DNA from 3 places in the Pseudomonas zhanjiangensis genome. Region 2 is predicted to be linked to each of the others. Evidence: riboswitches for the same ligand, from Rfam matches in the RefSeq annotation. Region 2 holds a riboswitch; each other region holds the start of a gene.
What was found. Region 2 has a riboswitch for cobalamin ahead of btuB (TonB-dependent vitamin B12 receptor). Riboswitches for the same ligand answer to the same signal wherever they lie in the genome.
Positions count from the first base shown of each region.

Region 1 (4,550 bases), on a different contig from region 2:
GGCGAAGGCCTACCAGAGCGGCAAGGCCATCAACATGGCCAGTTTCCTCGAGATCGACGCGGTGATCGACCCGCAGGAGACCCGCAGCTGGCTGCTGCGTGGGCTCAATGCCACGCCGAAACCGGCGCCGCGCTCGGGCAGGAAGCGCGCCGTCGATACCTGGTAGTGCGCGGCAACAGCCCCACTTTCGCCGTCCGGCTTTCCCGGTGCGTCGTGACCGGCGCGCCCGGGAGGGCCAGCGGCGATAGGACGCCGCAGCTTGTTTGGGCAGTTTCCGGTGGTTCGGGTAAACTGCCGCATCTTTTACGCCTATAACGATCCGCCCGATGCCGACGACCTTCCATGAGATTCCCCGCGCTCGCCCGCTGACGCCCCTGCTCGACCGCGCCACCACGCCGGATCAGCTGCGCCGCCTGGGCGAAGCGGAACTGGAAATCCTGGCCAACGAGCTGCGCCAGTACCTGCTCTATACGGTCGGCCAGACCGGCGGGCATTTCGGCGCGGGCCTCGGCGTGATCGAGCTGACCGTGGCCCTGCACTACGTCTTCGACACCCCGGACGATCGCCTGGTGTGGGACGTCGGCCACCAGGCCTACCCGCACAAGATCCTCACCGGCCGCCGCGAACGCATGGGCACGCTGCGCCAGAAGGACGGCATCGCCGCCTTCCCGCGCCGCTGCGAGAGCGAGTACGACACCTTCGGCGTCGGCCATTCCAGCACCAGCATCAGCGCCGCCCTGGGCATGGCCATCGCCGCCCGCCTGCAAGGCTCGCGGCGCAAGGCGGTGGCGGTGATCGGCGACGGCGCGCTGACCGCCGGCATGGCCTTCGAGGCGCTCAATCACGCCTCTGACGTCAACGCCAACATGCTGGTGATCCTCAACGACAACGACATGTCGATCTCCAAGAATGTCGGCGGCCTGTCCAACTACCTGGCCAAGATAATCTCCAGCCGCTCCTACGCGAGCATGCGCGAGGGCAGCAAGAAGGTGCTGTCGCGCCTGCCCGGCGCCTGGGAGATCGCGCGCAAGGTCGAGGAGCACGCCAAGGGCATGCTGGTGCCCGGCACCCTGTTCGAGGAGCTGGGCTGGAACTACATCGGCCCGATCGACGGCCACGACCTGCCCACCCTCCTCGCGACTTTGCGCAACATGCGCGACCTGGAGGGCCCGCAGTTCCTCCATGTGATCACCCAGAAGGGCAAGGGCTTCGCTCCGGCCGAGATCGACCCGATCGGCTACCACGCGATCACCAAGCTCGAGCCGATCAAGGCCGAGGTCGCGCCGAAGAAGACCGGCGGCCCCAAGTACTCCAATGTGTTCGGCCAGTGGCTGTGCGACATGGCCGCGCAGGACCCGCGCCTGGTCGGTATTACCCCGGCGATGAAGGAAGGCTCGGACCTGGTGGCCTTCAGCGAGCGCTTCCCCGAGCGCTACTTCGACGTGGCCATCGCCGAGCAGCACGCGGTGACCCTGGCCGCGGGCATGGCCTGCGACGGCGTCAAGCCGGTGGTGGCGATCTACTCGACCTTCCTCCAGCGCGCCTACGACCAGCTGATCCACGACGTGGCGGTGCAGAATCTCGACGTGCTGTTCGCCATCGACCGCGCCGGCCTGGTCGGCGAGGACGGCCCAACCCACGCCGGCAGCTTCGACCTGTCCTACCTGCGCTGCATCCCCGGCATGCTGGTGATGACGCCGAGCGATGAGAACGAGCTGCGCCGCATGCTCACCACCGGCCACCTGTTCGACGGCCCTGCCGCGGTGCGCTACCCGCGCGGCAGCGGCCCCAACGCCAGCATCGAGCCCGGCCTGCTCCCCCTGGAGATCGGCAAGGGCGTGCTCCGCCGCCAGGGCCAGGGCGTCGCTCTGCTAGTATTCGGCGTGCAACTGGCCGAGGCGCTGCAAGTGGCCGAGACGCTGAACGCCACGGTCGCCGACATGCGTTTCGTCAAGCCGCTGGACGAGGCCCTGGTGAGGCAACTGGCCGCCGACCACGGGCTGCTGGTGACCATCGAGGAAAACAGCATCATGGGCGGCGCTGGCTCCGCGGTCAGCGAGTTCCTCGCCCGCGAGAACATCCTCAAGCCGATGCTTCACCTCGGCCTGCCGGACAGCTACGTCGAGCACGCCAAGCCGGCGCAGATGCTCGCCGAGTGCGGCCTGGACGCCGCCGGCATCGAGGCCAGCGTGCGCGAGCGCCTGGCCGGATTGCAGGACTGAGCAGCCGACAGGCTGCATTGCTTTACCCGCCGCCGCCACCTAAGGTAGCGGCGTTTTGCTTGTCCGAGGTCGCGGCCACACTAGCCGCGTGAAAAGGGAAGCAGGTGCGCCGCTGTCTCGAACAGCGACAAGGCCTGCGCTGCCCCCGCAACGGTAACCGACGGCGTGCGAGCGCTCAGCACTCGCACGTAGCCTTTCCCGATACGCCACTGGGTTCGCCTGGGAAGGCGGGAAAGGGCCAGTCGGCAGCCCGTAGACCTGCCTCGGCACATTTGACAGGTGTTGCGGAGGGCATCACCGTCAAGCGCTGGCTGCCCATCGCTTGCCCGTGCTTGTCCCTGCCCTCCTCAAAAGAATTCTTCCTTTTGAGGACTTATCGATGAAGCTATCCCCTCTTGCCCTGGCCGTGGCCCTGACCCCAGGCCTGGCCTTGGCCGCCGATGCCAATGATCCCTACCAGACGCCACCGCTGGTGATCACCCGCGGCACCCCGCTGCAACAGCCGGCGCCGGCCAGCATCGCGGTCATCGACCGCAAACAGATCGAAACCAGCGCCGCGAGCAGCCTGGTGGAGGTGCTGCGCACCCAGGCCGGCCTGCAGATCCTCGACACGCTCGGGGACGGCAATCGGGTCGCCATCAGCCTGCGTGGATTCGGCGAAAATGCGATCAACAATACCCTGGTACTGGTCGACGGTCGGCGCCTGAACAACTCCAACCAGAGTGGCCCAGATCTCAATAGCGTACCTTTGGCCAATATCGAGCGCATCGAGATCATCCGCGGCGCCGGCACGGTGCTCTACGGCGATCAGGCGGTTGGCGGGGTGATCAATATCATCACCCGCCGCCCCAGCGAGAATGAGGCCTACGTGGAGACCAGCCGCGGCAGCCATGACCTGGAAGCCTATCGCGGCCACTTCAACCGGGTTCTGGGCGCCGGCTTTTCCGTTTATGGCAGCGGGGAAGCGCGACATGCCGACGGCTACCGCGACAACAACAACGCCAGCTACAGCAACGCCTTCGGCCGCCTGCGCCACGACCATGACGAGGGCTGGGCCCTGTATGAATACCAGAGCATCGACGACGAACTGCGCTATCCGGGCAGTCTGACCCTGGCGCAGCGCCGCGCCGACCGCAAGGCCGCGGGGAGCCCGCAGGACTTCAACGACAGCAAGACCCAGGTGCACCGCGTCGCGATCCAGCAAAACCTCGGCAGTAACTGGACTGCCGATATCGACTACAGCCACCGTGACACCGATGGAGTGGGCGCATTGTTCGCCACGCCGTTCGTCCAGGGCAACCGTGTCGAGAGCCTGAGCCCACGCCTGACCGGGCACTGGAATACCTCCCTGGGTCGCAGCGAATGGCTTCTCGGTCATGACCAGATCGTCAGCGACTACGAACTCAGCTCCATATTCGGCGACACCCGCTCGCGGCAGACCCTGCGCGACTGGTATAGCCAGCTCAGCCAGCCGCTGGGCAACGATCTCACCCTGACCCTGGGCTACCGCACCAGCGAGGCGAAGGATCACAACAAGGTAGCCGGCCGCAAACACAGTGACCGCGAGGACAGCAACAGCCTGGGTTTGAGCTGGCAGGCCAATGCGCAGACTCGCCTGTTTCTCAAGCGCGAGGACGTGCTGCGCTTCGCCAACGTAGAAGACAACGCCTTCACGCTGCCCGGCGTCGACTTCCTGGCTCCCCAGACCGGCCAGTCTTGGGAAGGCGGCATCGAATGGCAGGACAGCATTCAGCGCTATCAGCTAAGCCTGTACCGTCTGGACCTGGACAACGAGCTGATCTTCGACCCGGTGAATTTCGTCACCATCAATCTGGATGAGACTCGTCGCGACGGCGTGCTGCTAGAGGCGCAGCGTCAGCTCACTGACCGCCTGAGCCTCGGTGGCCAGTACAGCTTCACCGACGCCCGCTATCGCGCCGGGGCCTTCGAAGACAACGATGTTCCTTGGGTAGCCCGGCATACCGCCGCCCTCAAGCTTAACTATCTATTGCTGCAGGGCTTGGCCGGTTACCTCGAAGCCAACTACACAGGGCCACGTTTTCTGGCCGGCGACGACGGCCATGTGATGCCACGCGAAGGCGGCTACACGCTGTTCAACGTCGGCCTGACCTACGACTTTCAACAACTCAGCGCCAGGCTGCGAATCAACAACCTGACCGGCAAGCGCTACGACAGCTATGCGTCCTATGCGAGTTTCCTGCCCGGCAACAAGGGCCTCTATCCAGCGACCGAGGAAGACGTTCAGTTGAGCGTCGGCTACCGCTTCTAACAGCTGCCGCCAACGACAAGGCCCCGCATTGGCGGGGC
Region 1 covers NZ_JBFTEG010000012.1:89,238-93,787, forward strand. The annotation lists gene AB5S05_RS15430 (carboxyl transferase domain-containing protein) at 1-166, shown strand, start outside; gene dxs (1-deoxy-D-xylulose-5-phosphate synthase) at 327-2,222, shown strand; cobalamin riboswitch at 2,272-2,502, shown strand; gene AB5S05_RS15440 (TonB-dependent receptor) at 2,602-4,512, shown strand.
Region 1: it holds a riboswitch for cobalamin, as region 2 does, so the genes downstream of both, AB5S05_RS15440 (TonB-dependent receptor) here and btuB (TonB-dependent vitamin B12 receptor) in region 2, are expected to answer to the same signal.

Region 2 (4,550 bases):
GGCCGACGGCCGGGTCGCCCAGCAGTTGGCGCGCCACGTCCCAGGCCTGCTGGGCCTTGTCGATGTCGCGCTGGCGGTCCTGGGTTTCCCAGGTGAAGCCCTCGCCCATCACGTGGTAGCTGACCTCCTCGGGAAAGCGGCGGAAGAAGCTCTCTTCGCCGGTGCTGGCGGCGCCCTTGATGAACTGCACCACGCCGACCTTGATCCCGTGACCGAGGGCGCGGGCAACCATGCCGAAGGCCGAGCTGCTCTTGCCCTTGCCGTTGCCCGTGTGCACCAGCAGCAGGCCGTATTCGTCCTGGGCCTGGGCGATCTTCTCGTCGATCAGGGCCTTCTTGCGCTCCATGCGCGCCTTGTGCCGGGCGTCGCGTTCGGCCGATTCGCTCATCGACTTACCTCATTGCGCTGGCGCAGGCCGACTGCACTGCGCACGCCAACATAGAGTACCGCGGCCAGGCCGATATAGAGCGCCAGGTTGCCCAGGTAGCGCGGGTAGTAGAGGGCGATGCGCTCGGCCAGCAGGGCCAGGCTCGGCTCCGGATAGCGCCCGGAGAAGTACAGGAAGCCACCGCCAGACAGCAGGTAGGCGACCAAGGCGCTGAGCGAAACGGTCGCCACCAGCAGCGCCAGGCTCGACAGGTTGTCACGGTGCCAGCCGGCGTACAGGCGCCCGCCCAGCCACAGCGAGCCATAGGCCGGGACCAGCAGCCAGTAGGCCGGCGACATGCACCAGTCGCTTACCCCGGCCCACTCGATCGCGGCGAAGTCCAGCAGCGAGGCCTCGACGAACAACGCCGGAAATACCCAGCGCGGCGTCAGCAGCACGCCGGCGAGGAAGAACACCGCCCAGGAGGCGCTGGGCAGGTTGACCGAGGCGAAGTGATGGCCACGGGTCATGGCCAGCAGCGCCATCAGCGCGAGGCCGATCAGCAGTTGCACGCGGGGGGACAGCTTGAGCATGGTGGTTCTCCTGGGTTGGGCGCCGCGGGATGGCCCCGCCGGCGCCGGGTGGGTCAGAGGGCCTGGTAGCGCACCGTCAGATAGAGCGCCTGGCCGGGCTGGTTGTAGCCCTGGGCGGTCTCGTAGTCGGCGTCCAGCAGGTTGGCGATGCGGGTCTGCAGGCGCCATTCGGGGTCGATGCGGTATTCGCCGCGCAGATCGACGGTGGCGTAGCCGGACAGTTCTCGGGTGTTGGCCAGGTCGTCGTAGCGCTGGCCTTCGGCGTGCAGGCTGGCGCCGACGCTGAAGTCACCGAGGCGGCGGTCCAGGTCGAGGTTGAACAGCTGCTTGGCCCGGCGCGTCAGCTCGTTGCCATCGTTGGCCCCACTGGAGCGGTTCTCCGGCTCCATCAAGGTGTAGTTGGCGTTCCAGTCCCAGCCGAGCAACTGGCTGGCGAGGACCAGTTCGACGCCGCGGATGCGCGCCTCGGCGACGTTGGCCGGGGCCTTGAGGCTGGCGTCGTAGGCGATCAGGTCATCGATGCGGGTGCGAAAGGCGTTGACCGCCCAGCGCCCCCAGGCGTGCTGGCCGGCCAGACCGGCCTCCAGGCTCTTGGAGGTCTCCGCGTCCAGATCCGGGTTGCCGTAGTTGGGGTAGTACAGCTCGTTGAAGGTCGGCGCCTTGAACGCCGTACCGTAGCTGAGTGTCGCGCGCAGCCAGTCGCTCAGGGCGTAGCCGTAACCTATGTTGCCGGTGTCGTGGTGGCCGAACTGCTGGTTGTTGTCGCGGCGCAGCGACAGCTGCCAGTCGTGCTTGCCCGCTTCGCCGAGGTACTGGACGAAGCCGCCCTTGTTGTCGCGCGAGTCCTCGGCGTAGCTCTTGCTGCTGTTGACCTCGTCATGCAAGTAGTCGACGCCCAGGGTGAGGGTGTGGCCGGGTGCCAGGCTCAGGTCGTTCTGCCAGCTGGCACTGTCGCGGCGGCTGTCGAAACGCGAGTCGAAACCGCCATCCAGGTAGCTGTCGAACTTGTCCTCGCTGCGGCCGACCTGCAGGGTGACCTGCCAGGGGTCGAGCGGGGCGAAACGGGCGCGGGTGCCTATTACCCGCGACTGCACATCGGCGTTGGCGCGAAAGCCCTTGGTGCGCTTGCTGTTGACCTGGTCGAAGTCGTTATGCCCCTTGGCCTGCAGCAGGTTGGCGTCCAGCTCCAGGCCGTTGTCGAAGCGGTAGCCGGCGCTCAGGGTCGCGGAAAGGTTGCGGTAGCCGTCGGCATCGTCTTCGTACCCGCTGGTGGCGGCCGACTTGACGTTGATACCGTCGGTATCCAGGCCGCTGAGGCCCAGACTGTACCAGCCCCGCTCATCGCCGGCGGAGACTCCGGCGCTGCCGCTGTAGCTGTCGTGGGTGCCAACGCCTGCGGAGAAAAACGGCTTGATCCCCGTACCCGTGCCCTTGCGGGTGAAGAGCTGGATCACCCCGCCGATGGCCTCGGAGCCGTACAGGCTGGAACGCGGGCCGCGCACCACCTCGATCCGCTCGATCAGCTCCAGTGGCAGATCGGCCAGGGCCGCGCCGCCGGAGCTGACCGAGCCGATCTTGATGCCATCGACCAGTACCAGTACATGGTCGGATTCGCTGCCACGCATGAACAGCGAGGTGTTCTTGCCGGGTCCGCCGTTGTTGGTCAGGGACACGCCCGGCACCCGCTTGAGCAGTTCGGGCACGGAGGTCGCCTGGCTGCGCTCGATGGCGGCGCGGTCGAATACGGTCACCGCCGCCAGGCTCTGCTCGGCGGTCTGCGCGGTACGGGTGGCGGTCACCAGCTGGTCGCTGAGGCGGATGGGTTCGGCGGCATGTGCCGGGGAAATCGCGGCGATGGCGGACAGGGTCAGCGCGGCAGGCCGCAGGAGGGAATTGCTCATTATCGTCGTATGCTCCGTCGCGCTCACCCGCGCGACTCTGGCTGGGTAAGGCATACGGAGAACAATGGACGGGCAAGCTGCAGGGACGGCGCAGTCCACCCGCCAGACAACGCCCTCCGCGATGCCATGGACTGCGACAGGCCGGTCTCCGGGCTTACGAGTGGCAAGCTGAATGTTCAGCTGCCGACCAAGCGCACCTTCCCGTGCGAACGCACAGTGGTTGAAAAGCGCTGGTTTGACTCGTCTACCGTTGCGGGGGCAGCGTCGGAATTGCTGGCGTGAATCGCCAAGCGCACCGACTTCCCTGTTTCACCCCTCGAACGCACTGCGTTGGGGGCACCTGTTGCAAGCCGCGCAGGGTAGAGATCGCGCGCGCGGGCGTCAATCGACTTCCTCATCGCCCGGCGCCGCGGGCAGATTGCTGCGGCAAGCAGGCCTCGCTCACCTAAGCTGAAGGCAGGACAGCACATGGGAGGTGTCTATGCTGCGTATCGCAATCAACGGCTACGGGCGTATCGGTCGGGCGCTGCTGCGCGCACTGGTCGAGCGCAAGCTGGAACAGAGACTGCACCTGGTGGCAATCAACGACCTCTGCGATCCGGTCACCCTGGTCCACCTGACCTGTTTCGATTCGACCTTCGGCCGCTTTCCCGGCCACATCGGCCTGCACGAGGACTCGATGCAGGTCAACGATCAGTCCATTCACCTGCTGCGCGAGCCGGAGGCGGTCGAACTGCCCTGGGACAGTCTCGGCGTCGACCTGGTCCTGGAATGCACCGGCAAGCTGAAGAACCGCGCACAGGTCGAGCAGCACCTGACCGCCGGTGCGTCGCGGGTGCTGCTCTCGCACCCGCTGGAAAGCGCCGACATGACCGTGGTCTACGGGGTCAACCAGCAACTCCTGGGCAACCAGCAGATCGTCTCCAACGGCTCCTGCACCACCAACTGCCTGGCGCCGCTGGCCAAGGTGCTGCACCAGGCGGTGGGCATCCGCCAGGGCCTGATCAACACCGTGCACGCCTACACCAACGACCAGAACCTGCTGGACAACGCCCACGGCGACCTCTACCGCGCCCGCGCCGCGGCGCTGTCGATTATCCCCACCAGCACCGGCGCGGCCAAGACCATCGGCCTGGTCCTGCCGGAACTGGCCGGGCGCCTGGACGGCCTGGCGGTGCGGGTGCCCACGGCCAACGTCTCGCTGCTCGACCTGAGTTTCAGCGCCGAGCGCCCGGCCAGCCGCGAGGCGATCAACGCCGCGCTCAAGCAGGGCGTGCAGCAGCTGCCGGCGGGGGTGATGGAGTGCAACGAACTGCCGCTGGTGTCGCGCGACTTCAACGGCTACCCGGCCTCCTGCGTGGTCGACCTCAGCCACACCCGGGTGCAGGGCGATCTGGTCAAGGTGCTGGCCTGGTACGACAACGAGTGGGCCTTCGCCAACCGCATGCTCGATGTGCTGCTGGCCTGGCTCAAGCCCTGACGCCATCCAAGGGGCACGCGATGCGCCCCGGCGCCGCTCGGTAAATGCCGCGCGGTGCCCCCGAGGGGGCCGAACCCGCCTATAATCGCCGCCTTCCCTCAAGCTGCCGGGTTGCCTCCGGCCCTGATCCTGGATGTCCTCATGCTGCGCGTCACCGAACTGAAACTGCCCCTCGACCACCCCGAAGAGGCCCTGCGCCCCGCCCTGCT
Region 2 covers NZ_JBFTEG010000007.1:151,090-155,639, forward strand. The annotation lists gene cobO (cob(I)yrinic acid a,c-diamide adenosyltransferase) at 1-388, opposite strand, end outside; gene AB5S05_RS11050 (hypothetical protein) at 385-960, opposite strand; gene btuB (TonB-dependent vitamin B12 receptor) at 1,014-2,861, opposite strand; cobalamin riboswitch at 2,984-3,220, opposite strand; gene gap (type I glyceraldehyde-3-phosphate dehydrogenase) at 3,343-4,341, shown strand; gene AB5S05_RS11065 (NAD(P)/FAD-dependent oxidoreductase) at 4,483-4,550, shown strand, end outside.

Region 3 (4,550 bases), on a different contig from region 2:
ATGGGTCTGCCTGGTCTTAACTGCTCAGGCGAACCACCCACAAACATAATAAAGGACCCGCCAATGACCGAGCATTCCCAACCCGACAGCAGCGACAGCCGTGTCGACGCCTACGCGATCTTCTGCTTGATTCTTCTGGCGGTAGCCACCGCGGTGTTCTGGGTCAGCCATCAGTAGCCCAGGTCCGAGGCAACTGGCACTACGCGCTGGCGCCAGTTCGCCTCGACTAGCGGATGGACGGTGGCGATGAGCCACCTGGCCGATCTTATACTGCGCGCCTTGTTTGTGCGGGCAATAGGGGGTTGGGGTGATCAGGCATCTGATCGGCATCATCACGCTGGTGTTGAGTTGTGCGGCGGCCTTGCAGGCGCATGCCGCTCGCGAGAGGCAGCCGGCCGCCGCCGGGACGGCGCCTTCGGCGGTGTTTCTCAACCCCGGTTATTCCACCGAGCCATTCTGGGTCACCTACAGCGAATTCATGCAGGCGGCCGCCGATGACCTGGGCATGCAGCTGCAGGTCATCTATGGCGAGCGGGACGCCAAGCGCCTGCTGGGCAATGCGCGAAAGCTGCTGGAGAGCCCGCAGCCACCGGACTACCTGCTGTTCGTCAATGAAGAGTATGTCGGTCCCGAATTGCTCCGCCTGTTCGCTGGCAGCCGGATCAAGCTGTTTTCCCTGCATAGCACCCTGACGCCGGAGCAGCAGCAGATCGTCGGCGGCACCCGTGAACGTTACCGCAACTGGATCGGCAGCCTGGTGCCCAACGACGAAGAGGCCGGCTACCTGATGGCCAAGGCCCTGATTGCCAAGCGGGCAGGACAGCCCGCGTCGATGCTGGCGTTTTCCGGCGTGCGCCATACGCCCTCGGCCAGCTTGCGCGAGCAGGGCTTGCAGCGCGCGCTGGCCGAGCACCCAGAGATCAAGCTGGAGCAACTGGTGCATGGCCAATGGGCACGGCAACGCGCCTACGAACAGGCGCAGCAGCTGCTGCAACGCTACCCGCAGGTACGCCTGGTGTGGTCGGCCAATGACGAGATGGCCTTTGGCGCGATGCGCGCCGCCCGTGAGCTGGGCCGGGTGCCGGGCAAGGACCTGAGCTTTTCTGCCCTGAACAACTCGGAGGAGGTGTTGCAGGCACGCATCTCCGGTCAGCTGTGCGTGCTGGTCGGCGGGCACTTCACCCTGGGCGGCTGGGCGATGGTCATGCTGCACGACTACCACGCCGGCCAGGACTTCGCGGCGCGAGGGGGCAAGGACCGGGTGGCGCCGCTGTTCAGGCTGCTCGATGCGAAGCAATCGGCACGCCTGGGCAAACGCATCAAGGTGCCGGGCTACGGCCTGGATTTTCGCACGTTCAGTGCGGTATACCGACCGCGGATCACCGACTACGGCTTTTCGCTCAAGCCGCTGCTGCAGTAGCTCAGGCGCCGGCCAGGTGCAGCACCAGCTTGACCACGGCGAAGATCATCAGCACGAACACCAGGGTGAAGATCACGCCGAGGATGATGAAGTGGCTGGGCTTGCCGCGACTGAAATCGCGGGCGCGGTGCTTGCCGCTCTGCACGCCAAAGGCCGCGGCGAGGACACTCTGCAACATCTCCCAGAGGCTCAAGGGCTTGTCCTGGTCGTCCTTCCGATCCATCCCCATCTCCCGTTGTGCCATTCGCGGCCGAGCGCGCACTGGCTGTCCCTGAACTCTAGCGCCTGAACGAGGGTCCGGCAAAGACCGGCGCGCCAGGTGGGTCGGCGCCCTGTGGGCGTCTGCGAGGGTTGCCCTTGCCCGAGTCGGCGCGTATGGTGGCGCCCGCCCGGCCGCAAGGTCGGGTCGATGGAGGACGAGGTGCCCGGATCATGGTCCGGGGTAAATGGGAAGTCAGTCCAAGCTGACGCTGCCCCCGCAACGGTATGGCCTGCAATGGCCGAGCCCGACACCAGCCCGTTCTCCCTAGGCAAGTCGCGGTGGGCGACTTCCCGGTCGGAATCCTTCTCGTCCCGATGCCGCCGCGTCGGGGCTCCGTCCGTTATGCGTGCCCACCGGTTTCCAATCAAGGGAGTGGGCATGACATCCGTTATTCGTGGTCTGGGTTTGGCGCTGCTGATGCTGGCGGCGCCCTGGGCCGTCGCCGGGCAAATCAACGCCATCGTCTCGCAGTACAGCGCCGCCGAGTTCGCCAGCGCCGTGGCGCAGTTCAGCGCCCGGGCCGGCCACTGGCAGGTCAGTGCGCGCACCCAGGAACAGCTCGACGAGCTGAGCGATGGCGAGGTGCGCCAGTGGCTGGCCGGCGGCGAGGTGTTGCTCGGTGTCGGTCTGTTCGGCGCCAATGTCGAGCGCCTCGGGCCCTTGCTGCAACAGAGTGACGCGGCCGAGCTGTTCATCATGCACAGCGAGCAGGGGCTTGTGCGGCTCAGCCGCAGTCGGGGGCAGCCGTTGTTCGCCACGCGCGAGCAAGCCGAACAATTGGGACGGGCCAAGCCGCTAGGCGAACTGGCCAGCTGGGTCGCCGAGCAGCAGCGCCGCCATCCGCAGCAGGCGCCCTGGATTGCCGCGCGCAGCTACTGGCAGGCCGGCGGCATCGACAATATCGCCGGCCTGCTCGGCTGGCTGGCCGCGCGCCGGGACGGCGCGGTCAGCGTCGTACCGGCACAAGCCCGGCCGGCGCTACGCTTCTACCAGCACGGGGCGCTGCGCCAGGCGCTCGATCTGGACCTGACCGGCAGCGGCCTGGTGGCGCTGATCGACCATGGCCGCGCCGATCGCGCCGGTGACCGGGAGCTCAACGACCAGCTGTGTCGCCGCCTCGAGGCGCGCGGCCTGAGCTGCGTCAGCCTGTTGGCCGACTGGGGGCCGGGCTCGGTGGCGGCGGTGCGCTGGCTGCAGGAGGCCAAACACCCGCCGCTGGTGGCGCTGGTCGCCCTGCAGGACTTCGTGATCGGCGGCGGCGAAGGGCGCGAAACGGTCACCGAGCTGTTCGGCCAGCTCAACGTGCCGGTGCTCAAGGGCCTGCGCCTGGATGACCGCGACGAGACTGGCTGGCAGCTGTCCAGCGACGGCCTGGCGCGGGACAAGGTGCACTACCAGCTGGCCATGCCGGAGCTGCAGGGCAGCAGCCAGGCCATGGTCCTGGCCGCCTGGCAGGATCAGCAGCTGGATCCGCTGTCGGGCATCCGCTTCGGCCTGAGCACCCCGCTGACCGCGCAGATCGATGCCTTCGTCCGCCGCCTGGCTCGCTGGCAGGCGCTGCAGGCCAAGGCCAACGCCGACAAGCGCCTGGCGATCATCTACTACAACCATCCGCCCGGGCGGCACAACATCGGTGCCGACAACCTGGACGTGCCGCAGTCGCTGTTCGAGATACTTCAGCGCCTCAAGGCCGAGGGCTACGACACCGGGCCGCTACCGGCGTCGCCGGCGGCGCTGCTCGATCTGCTCCAGGAAAAGGGCGTGAACCTGCCGGAGCAGGGCGACGCCCTGGCCGCCATGGCCAGAAATGTCCAGACCCTCAGCGGCGCGGCCTACCGCCAGTGGTTCCAGACCCTGCCGGCGGCGCTGCAGGCGGAGATGGAGCAGGGGCCGCTGGGCTACTGGCATGCGCAGATGCGCCGTGCCCTGCTGGGCGACCGCCTGCAATTGGCCGAAGGAATCTTCGCCAACGGCGCCAGCGAACTGCACCATGTGCTCGACGGCGTGGTGCACCCGACGCGGCAACGCGCGCTGGACCTGCTGGCGCAGCTGGAAGACCTCTACCGGGGCGCCCTCGAGGCGCCGGAGGCGGTCGACTGGGCCGCCGCCGAGGCGCTGGTCGAGGCGCTGGCGGCCACCGGCATCGAGGGCCTGCGCGGCTGGGGCGAGGCGCCCGGCTATGTCATGGTGCAGGGCGATCAGCTGCTGCTGCCGGGCGTGCAGTTCGGCAAGGTGTTCGTCGGCCCGCAACCGCCACGGGGCTGGGAACTGGACCAGGAGCTGCTGCACGCCAACCTGGTGTTCCCGCCGCCGCACCAGTACCTGGCCTTCTATCACTGGCTGCGCGACGACTTCCGCGCCGATGCGCTGATCCACCTGGGCCGCCACTCCACCTACGAGTTCCTGCCACGCCGGCGCGCCGGCCTGAGCGACGAGGACTATTCGATGCAGGTGGTCGGCGACCTGCCGAGCATCTACCCGTACATCGTCGATGGTGTCGGCGAAGGCATCCAGGCCAAGCGTCGCGGCCTGGCGGTGATGATCGACCACCTGACCCCGCCGCTGGTGGCCACCCCGCTGTACGACGACCTGCTCAAGCTGCGCCAGCTGGTGGAAAGCTTCGAGGCGGGCGCCGGGCAGGGCGAGGGACCGGCGCGGCGCGCCACCATCGCCGAGATCAAGCGCCTGCTCGGCAGTTCCGGGCTAGAGCCGGAGCTGCGCGAGTCCATGGCCGAGCCGCTGCAGGCGCGTGGCATCGACTTCGAGCAGGCCGACGACGACCTGCTGGTGCACGAGGTCGGCCACTACCTGACCAATATCCAGGAACGCTTCATGCCCATGGGCCTGCACGTGTTCGGCAAGCCCTGG
Region 3 covers NZ_JBFTEG010000015.1:26,350-30,899, forward strand. The annotation lists gene AB5S05_RS17000 (ABC transporter substrate-binding protein) at 362-1,420, shown strand; gene AB5S05_RS17005 (DUF2970 domain-containing protein) at 1,422-1,643, opposite strand; cobalamin riboswitch at 1,822-1,955, shown strand; gene AB5S05_RS17010 (cobaltochelatase subunit CobN) at 2,061-4,550, shown strand, end outside.
Region 3: it holds a riboswitch for cobalamin, as region 2 does, so the genes downstream of both, AB5S05_RS17010 (cobaltochelatase subunit CobN) here and btuB (TonB-dependent vitamin B12 receptor) in region 2, are expected to answer to the same signal.